Regions from separate parts of the Streptomyces sp. NPDC050658 genome, predicted to be linked through region 1. Evidence: riboswitches for the same ligand, from Rfam matches in the RefSeq annotation. Region 1 holds a riboswitch; the other holds the start of a gene.
What was found. Region 1 has a riboswitch for S-adenosylmethionine ahead of thrC (threonine synthase). Riboswitches for the same ligand answer to the same signal wherever they lie in the genome.
Positions count from the first base shown of each region.

Region 2: another riboswitch for S-adenosylmethionine. It lies ahead of ACIBKX_RS02205 (aminotransferase class V-fold PLP-dependent enzyme); the one in region 1 lies ahead of thrC (threonine synthase).

Region 1 covers NZ_JBITGM010000011.1:204,315-208,723, forward strand. Annotated here, with positions in the region: gene groL (chaperonin GroEL) at 1-172, opposite strand, end outside; gene ACIBKX_RS32050 (cold-shock protein) at 493-696, opposite strand; gene ACIBKX_RS32055 (MoaD/ThiS family protein) at 1,147-1,422, opposite strand; gene thrC (threonine synthase) at 1,524-2,828, opposite strand; SAM riboswitch class I at 2,846-2,975, opposite strand; gene ACIBKX_RS32065 (glucosyl-3-phosphoglycerate synthase) at 3,132-4,103, shown strand; gene ACIBKX_RS32070 (hypothetical protein) at 4,142-4,409, shown strand, end outside.
Region 2 covers NZ_JBITGM010000001.1:464,408-468,816, reverse strand. Annotated here, with positions in the region: gene ACIBKX_RS02215 (cytochrome bc complex cytochrome b subunit) at 1-575, shown strand, start outside; gene trpD (anthranilate phosphoribosyltransferase) at 714-1,778, shown strand; SAM riboswitch class IV at 1,881-1,997, shown strand; gene ACIBKX_RS02205 (aminotransferase class V-fold PLP-dependent enzyme) at 2,202-3,602, shown strand; gene ACIBKX_RS02200 (glycerate kinase) at 3,554-4,409, opposite strand, start outside.

The DNA of each region.
Region 1 (4,409 bases):
CCTTGGCGATGGAGACACCATCGTTGGTGATCGTGGGGGCGCCCCACTTCTTCTCGAGGACGACGTTGCGACCCTTGGGGCCCAGGGTCACCTTGACGGCGTCGGCGAGCTGGTTCATGCCGCGCTCGAGGCCGCGCCGTGCCTCCTCGTCGAACGCGATGATCTTGGCCATGTGAAGTGGTCCTCCCGGACGGGGTGGAAATGCAAACGGACCGTGCTGGTGCCCGCGACGGACGGCCTGCGTGCCTTGTGGTTCCTTGCCCCACTCGGCCTGCGGACCTCACCGACCCGATCCAAGTTCTGTCACTCTCACTGGGAGAGTGCTAACGCCAATGATTAGCACTCGACCCACCCGAGTGCAAGGTGCTCCCGAGAAGCGGGACCGCTGACGCCCTGCCCCAGCCGGACCACGAGCACACACGAGGGGCCCGTACCCCTGCCGGGATACGGGCCCCTCGTCGCTCGATAAGTCGCTGGCCGATCGCTCCGTGATCAGACGGCGAGCTTGACCATGTCCGCCTGCGGACCCTTCTGGCCCTGCGAGATCTCGAACTCGACTCGCTGACCTTCTTCCAGGGTGCGGTAGCCGTCCATCTGGATCGCGCTGTAGTGGACGAAAACATCCGCACCACCGTCGACCGCGATGAAGCCGTACCCCTTCTCCGCGTTGAACCACTTGACGGTGCCCTGAGCCATGCCTAACTCCCCTATTACTGGCCCTTGCACAGGACCGCACTTCGCGGACCCGGGTCAGACCTCACCCCCCCAATGGGTTGTGGAGGTGTGCGCCGGAACGCGTCGACCGCGGCTGAATGTATCTGTCCAACTGCCGTCTGCAACAGGTCAATCGGACGAGAATTCTGGGCACGCCCGATCGCAGATATGCGGAGAATTTGCCGGAGTTCAGGGCAAGTCGGGCCGGACAAGTGCCGCGAAAGGCTCAAATGGGCAGTGCACTTTGGCTACTTCTTGTCGGCCCCGCGCCGACTTCGTATATGCGCTCGGCACAAACGGAGAAGCTCGTTTCCCAACTGTACCGCGCTCAACCATGCAGAATTGCCCCCTCCGCTTCTCTCGCGGAGGGGGCAATTGAGGTTACGCAGGGTACTTGCGGAAAGATCAGCCGCCGGCCCTGTGCCGGATTGATCAGCCGCCGGCGACGGCCGGAATGATCGAGACGCCCGCGCCGTCCGGCGTCGCCGTCTCCAGGCCCTGCTCGAAACGGACGTCGTCGTCATTGACGTACACGTTCACGAAGCGGCGCAGCTTGCCCTGGTCGTCCAGGACGCGGGCGGCGATACCGGCGTGGTTCTTCTCCAGGTCGGCGATGACCTCGGAGAGGGTCGCCCCTTCGGCGGCGACCTCGGCCTGCCCGCCGGTGTAGGTACGGAGGATGGTGGGGATGCGGACGTTGACGCTCATGGGGTTCACCTCGGTAGTACGGGCCCCGAAGGGGCGCGGGAACTGCGCGACCAACCACAACGGTCCCGCAGTCGGGGAAGAAGGCTCAGGCCCTGCGGCGGCTAACCGGCAAGACCCGCGGCGCGGAACGCATCCAGGCTGGGGCGAATGGTCGCGGTCGCCTGAGACGTCTCGGCAACGGCGTCGAGGGTCTTGAGGCCGTCACCGGTGTTCAACACCACCGTGGTGAGGGACGGGTCGATGAGCCCCGCCTCGATCAGCTTCTTCGTGACGCCGACCGTCACACCACCCGCGGTCTCGGCGAAGATCCCCTCGGTGCGGGCGAGGATCTTGATCGCGTCGACCACCTGCTCGTCGTTCACGTCCTCCACCGCACCACCCGTACGCCGCGCGATGTCCAGCACGTACGGCCCGTCGGCCGGATTGCCGATCGCCAGCGACTTGGCGATCGTGTTCGGCTTCTGGGGGCGTACGACGTCGTGCCCCGCCTTGAACGCGGCCGACACCGGAGAGCAGCCCTCCGCCTGGGCGCCGAAGATCTTGTACGGCTTGTCCTCGACGAGGCCGAGCGCGATCAGCTCCTTCAGCCCCTTGTCGATCTTCGTGAGCTGGGAGCCGGAGGCGATCGGGATGACCAGCTGGTCCGGCAGGACCCAGCCCAGCTGCTCGCAGATCTCGTACGCGAGGGTCTTGGAGCCCTCGCCGTAGTACGGCCGCAGGTTGACGTTGACGAAGCCCCAGCCCTCGCCCAGCGGGTCGCCGATGAGCTCGGAGCAGAAGCGGTTCACGTCGTCGTAGTTGCCCTCGATGCCGACGAGCTCGCCGCCGTACACCGCGGCCATGACGACCTTGCCCTGCTCCAGGTCGTGCGGGATGAACACGCAGGAGCGGAACCCGGCGCGGGCAGCGGCGGCACCGACGGCGCCGGCGAGGTTGCCCGTCGAAGAGCACGAAAGGGTCGTGAACCCGAAGGCGCGCGCAGCCTCGAGCGCCTGCGCCACGACACGGTCCTTGAAGGAGTGCGTGGGGTTGCCGGAGTCGTCCTTGACGAACAACTTGCCCTGCTCGACGCCGAGTTCACGGGCGAGGTTGTCGGCCTTGACCAGCTTGGTCCAGCCGGGGTTCAGGTTCGGCTTGTCGGCCACGTCGGCGGGGACGGGGAGCAGCGGGGCGTAGCGCCAGATGTTGGCGGGCCCGGCCTCGATCTGCTTGCGCAGGGCTTCCGGGTCGCCGGTGGGCAGGTCGTAGGCGACTTCGAGCGGGCCGAAACAGGCCTGACAGGCGAAGATAGGGCCGAGGGCGTAGAGCTCGCCGCACTCGCGGCAGGAGAGGCCCGAAGCGGGGCCGAGGTCTACGGAAAGCGTGGTCGCGGTGGTGTCGTTCGTTTCGACGGTCTGCGCAGCCATGGAGGCGAGGCCCTTTCTCCTCATCTTCCTCGCGACGCATCTCGCCGCGAGACGGAATTGGCACCTTCCCCACCGTGACCTCGTCGGTCGGCGGGAGGGTTGCCGGGGCTTCAACGGGCCGTATCCCTCTGCCCCTCTGGATGAGCGGTATGGCGCCGGGCTCGCGGTCCCGGTGCATTTGTCACGTGATGACCCCCGACATGCGATGGTCATCCGCGTTGTTCAAGACTGTAACCGAAGCCCTGGACCCTTGAGATAGTCGTCCGAACCGCGAGATGGATCACAAACGGGAGGACCCTGACCGTGCTGGAAGAGGTCGAGCGCTGGCTGAGCAGGCGTTCCTGGTCCGTCGCCGACCGTCCCCTTGACCGGCTGGCCGCCGCCAAGCGGGCGTCCGGCGCCTCGGTGAGCGTCGTGCTCCCGGCGCTCGACGAGGAGGAGACGGTCGGCGAGATCGTCGCCGAGATCCGCCGCGAGCTGGTGGAGCGGACGCCGCTGGTCGACGAGCTCGTGGTGATCGACTCCGGCTCGCGGGACCGCACGGCGGAGGTCGCGGGTCAGGCCGGTGCGCGGGTCGTGCACCGGGACGAGATCCTGCCGCGCATCCCGGCCGTGCCCGGCAAGGGCGAGGTGCTGTGGCGCTCGCTGCTGGTGACGGGCGGTGACATCGTCGCGTTCATCGACGCGGACCTGAAGGAGTTCTCCGCGGACTTCGTGTCGGGGATCGTGGGTCCGCTCCTGACGGAGCCCGACGTGGACTTCGTGAAGGCGATGTACGACCGGCCGCTCGGCACCGAGTCGGATTTGCTCGCCTCCGGCAAGACCGCGGGTCAGGGCGGCCGGGTGACCGAGCTGATGGCGCGCCCGCTGCTCAACATGCACTGGCCGCAGCTCGCCGGGTTCGTGCAGCCGCTGGGCGGCGAGTACGCGGCGCGCAGGTCGCTGCTCGAACGGCTGCCGTTCCCCGTCGGGTACGGGGTGGAGCTCGGCCTGCTCGTCGACGCGCTGCACACGGTGGGCCTCGACGCGCTCGCGCAGGTCGACGTCGGGGTGCGCAGGCACCGCCACCAGGACGGGCAGGCGCTCGGCCGGATGGCGGCGGCGATCTACCGGACGGCACAGCTGCGGCTGGCCCGCGGACATCTCGTACGGCCGGAGCTGACGCAGTTCGAGCGGGGCGAGCAGGGATTCGTGCCGCGGACGTATCCCGTGGACACGGAGGAGCGGCCGCCGATGGTGGATGTCGCCGAGTATGCGGCCCGACGCGTGGCGTAACCATATGATTTAGTGCGTGATGTCTAGGTTTTCCACTTATGTGGGTCAGACACGCAATCAACAGGATCGGCCGCCTCGGCGGCCTGACCATGGCCACCGCCCTAGCCGCCACCACACTCGGCGCTGCCGCCGCCGTGCCGGCCGCGGCGGATGTGATCGAGCCCTTCGCCAAGCGGTACGACGACTCGCTGTACGGCGACTTCAAGACCATCGGCAACACGGTCATGGGCTGCCCGACGACCCCCGCGGACATGGCGGCGCGCTGTGCCACCGCCGCGCAGGGCGAGGGCAGGGACAACAACAACA
Region 2 (4,409 bases), on a different contig from region 1:
TCTACCCGTTCATCGAGTCCTGGGTCACCGGAGACAAGCGCGAGCACCACATCCTGGACCGCCCGCGCAACGCCCCGACCCGTACGGCCTTCGGTGTCGCGTGGATCACGGCGTACATGATCATGCTCGTCGGTGGTGGCAACGACCTGTGGGCCACGCACTTCCACCTGTCGCTGAACGCGATCACCTGGTTCGTCCGGATCTTCTTCTTCGTCGGACCGGTCCTCGCCTTCATCGCCACCAAGCGGATCTGCCTGGGTCTGCAGCGGCGCGACAAGGACAAGGTGCTGCACGGACGCGAGTCCGGCATCATCAAGCGCCTGCCGCACGGTGAGTTCATCGAGGTCCACGAGCCGCTCGGTCAGGAGCAGCTGCACACGCTCACCGCGCACGAGCAGTACGAGCCGATCGAGATCGGCCCGACGGTCGACGAGAACGGCGTCGAGCGCAAGGTGTCCGGTTCGCAGAAGCTCCGCGCCAAGCTCTCGAAGGGCTACTACGGGGAGGAAAGCCAGATCCCCAAGCCCACCGTCGAGGAGTACAAGGAGATCACGAGCGGCCACGGCCACCACTGATCCCCTGGAGCCCACCGGGCTCTGACCACAAGGTCGCCACGGCAGGAGCCCCGTCCATTGCATGGACGGGGCTCTTTGCCGTCCCCGGAGCTGGATAGGGTGTCCTCGACCCCTTTTATACGAACCCAGGAGCGGCAGATGAGCGCTGTGACCCCCGCAGGAGGCAACACCGCGGCGGGCCGTTCCTGGCCCGACGTACTGAACGGCCTGCTCTACGGCCACGACCAGAGCGCGGACGCGACCGCCTGGGCGATGGACCGCATCATGCGCGGCGAGGCCACCGAGGCGCAGATCGCGGGCTTCGTGGTGGCGCTGCGGGCCAAGGGCGAGACCGTGGAGGAGATCTCCGGTCTGGTGCGCGCGATGTACGAACACGCCAATGTGATCGACGTGCCGGGCGCGACCGTCGACATCGTCGGTACGGGCGGTGACGGCGCCAAGACCGTCAACATCTCCACGATGTCCGCGATCGTCATCGCCGGCGCGGGCGCGAAGGTCGTCAAGCACGGCAACCGCGCCGCGTCATCGGCCAGCGGCGCCTCCGACGTACTGGAGAAGCTCGGCGTCAACCTGGAGCTCACCCCGCAGCGGGTGGTCGAGGTCGCCGAGGAGGCCGGGATCACCTTCTGCTTCGCGGTCAAGTTCCACCCGGCGCTGCGGCACGCGGGCGCCGCGCGCAGCCAGTTGGGCATCCGGACCGTGTTCAACCTGCTCGGTCCGCTCACCAATCCGGCCAGGGTGCGGGCCCAGGCGGTCGGTGTCGCCGACGCGCGGATGGCGCCGGTCGTGGCCGGGGTGTTCGCCGAGCGCGGCAACTCCTCCCTCGTCTTCCGCGGCGACGACGGGCTCGACGAGCTGACGACGACGTCGACGTCCCGGGTCTGGGTGGTGCGCGACGGAGCCGTGCGCGAGGAGGCCTTCGACCCGCGTGACGTCGGCATCGACCTGGTGCCCGTCGAGGCGCTGCGCGGCGCCGACGCCTCGTACAACGCGGAGGTCGCCCGGCGGCTGCTCGACGGCGAGACCGGGCCCGTGCGGGACGCCGTGCTGCTCAACTCGGCGGCGGCGCTCGTCGCCCTCTCGCCGGGCGAGGGGAGCCTCGCGGAGCAGATCCGGGGCGGTATGGCGAAGGCGGCCGAGTCGATCGACTCCGGGGCCGCGAAGAAGGCCCTGGCGCGCTGGGTGGCGGCCAGCAACCGCTGACGTACCGACGTACCGACGCACGCCCTGAATGTGACGCAAGGCGCAGTCCGGATCCTGGACTGCGCCTTGCGCGTCGAAGATCGTGTGGCAAGATGCTGGACAGGTCATGAGTGACAGCGATTAGGCCCCGGCTTGCTGTCCGGCAACCCTCCGTCCGTGGCGGGGTGCCCCGGGTGAAGACCAGGCCGTACGCAGCAAGGCGTATGGCAAGCGCGGACCCCTCGCTACCAGGGGTCCTGGTCCTCGAGGGAGCAGTCTCGTGAGCAAGCGAATGCGGTAGGGCCTAGGGCCCCGTTCGCAGTACCCCCTCCGCCCGGCGAAGAGCGCCGCGCGTCGAGGCAACACCCGTACGCGGAGCAGCAGTTGTGCTGCCGCACGGGATCTTACGCAGCTGTTCCGTCTTGCTCGCAGGGAGATTTCGCCATGTCCGCACGCCCCGCCGCCGCCCAGGTCACCGCCACCGACGCCGACTCCGCCGACCCCTGCTGTGCCGCCCCGCTGCCGGTGCTCGGCCGGGACGTCACCGTGCCGCTCGTCACCGGTGGCGAGGTGACCTACGCCGCGCTCGACTACGCGGCCAGCGCCCCCGCGCTGCAGCGGGTGTGGGACGACGTCGCCGCCTACGCGCCGTACTACGGCAGCGTGCACCGCGGCGCCGGGTACCTCTCGCAGCTCTCCACCGACCTGTTCGAGAACAGCCGGGTCACCGTCGCCGAGTTCCTCGGCTGCCGGGAGGGCGACCAGGTCGTCTTCACCCGGTCGACCACCGACTCGCTCAACCTGCTCGCCGCCGCGCTGCCCGCCGACTGCCAGGTCTTCGTCTTCGAGACCGAGCACCACGCCTCGCTGCTGCCCTGGCGCGACGCCCGCGTGACCTACCTGAACGCTCCCCGCACCGCGGACCAGGCCGTCGAGACCCTGGAGCGCGCGCTGGCCGACCGCGATCCCTACGGGCCCGCCCTGGTCTGCGTGACCGGCGCGTCGAACGTCACCGGTGAGCTGTGGCCGGTCAGGGAGCTGGCCGCCGCCGCCCACGCGCACGGCGCCCGGATCGTCCTGGACGCCGCGCAGCTCGCGCCCCACCACCCGGTCTCCATCAGCGAGTTGGACGTAGACTGGGTCGCCTTCTCCGGCCACAAGCTGTACGCGCCCTTCGGCTCGGGCGTGCTCGCGGGCCGCTCCGACTGGCTGCAGTCCGCCGAGCCCTACCTCGCGGGCGGCGGCGCCTCGCGGAAGGTGGCGCGGCGCACCGACGGCGGTGTGGACGTGGAGTGGCACGACACCGCGGCGCGGCACGAGGCCGGTTCGCCGAACGTCATCGGCGTGTACTCGATCGCCGCCGCCTGCAAGGCGCTCACCGAGGCGGGCTTCGACGAGCTCGTGTCCCGTGAGCGGCACCTCATCGCCAAGGTCCGCGAGGGCCTCGCCGAGGTGCCCGCCGTGAAGGTCCTCTCGCTCTTCGGCGACGACGCCCCGCGCGTCGGAGTCATCTCCTTCGTCGTCGACGGCTGGAACAGCTCGCACTTCGCGGCGGCGCTCTCCGCCGAGTACGGCATCGGCGTACGCGACGGTCTGTTCTGCGCCCACCCGCTGGTGCGCACCCTGCTCGGCAGCGACCCGCAGACCCAGGGCGAGTGCGGTGCCCCCGAGGCCGCGCCCGGCGAGAAGTCGCTGAACGCGATCCGGGTGAGCTTCGGCGCGGGCACCCCGGACGAGCACGTCGACCGCTTCGTGCGCGCCGTAAAGGAGCTGGTGGCGGACGGCGCGCGGTGGAACTACCGCACCGAGGACGGGCGTTGCGTGCCGGACACCAGCGCCGCCTGACGGTCCGGCAGGCGTGAGCCGAGGACGATCATCCGCAGGGCGCGCTCGGTCGCGTCGGTGAGGAACTCACCGCCGCGCCCCAGCGCCTCGGTGAGCGAGACCGGGGCGGGCAGGATCGCGCTGTAGGCGTCCACGCCCGCCGCCCGTACGTGGTGTGCGCCGTGGCCGATGGTGCCCGCGAGGACGAGGACGGGACGGCCCGACCGCTTGGCGCGCCGCGCCACCTCGGCGGGGATTTTCCCGCGCGGCGTCTGGTGGTCGAGGGCGCCCTCGGCGGTGACGACGAGGTCGGCGGCGGCGAGGCGGGCGTCCAGGTCCAGGTGGTCGAGGAGGACGTCGAAGCGGGGGAGCAGCCGGGCGCCGAGGGCGGCGAGTCCCGCGCCCAGACCGCCGGATGCGCCCGTGCCGGGGCCGAGGGCGAGGTCCTCGCGGACGTCGAGGTCACGGGTCAGGACGTGGGCCCAGTGTTCGAGGGCGGCGGCCAGTACCTCGACCTGGGTGGGCGTGGCGCCCTTCTGGGGGCCGAAGACGCGGGCCACGCCGCGTTCGCCGGTCAGGACGTTGAAGGGGTTGCAGGCGACGCGGATCTCGGTGTCCTTCAGACGGGGGTCGAGTCCTGCCGGGTCGATGCGGCACAGGCGGGTCAACTCCCTTCCGCCGTGCGGGAGTTCCCAGCCGTCCGCGTCCAGGAGCCGGGCACCCAGTGCCTGCAGCGCGCCGGCGCCCCCGTCGGACGTACCGGAGTCCCCGCAGCCCACCAGGATGCGGCGGGCCCCCGCGTCCAGGGCGGCGCGGATCAGCTCGCCG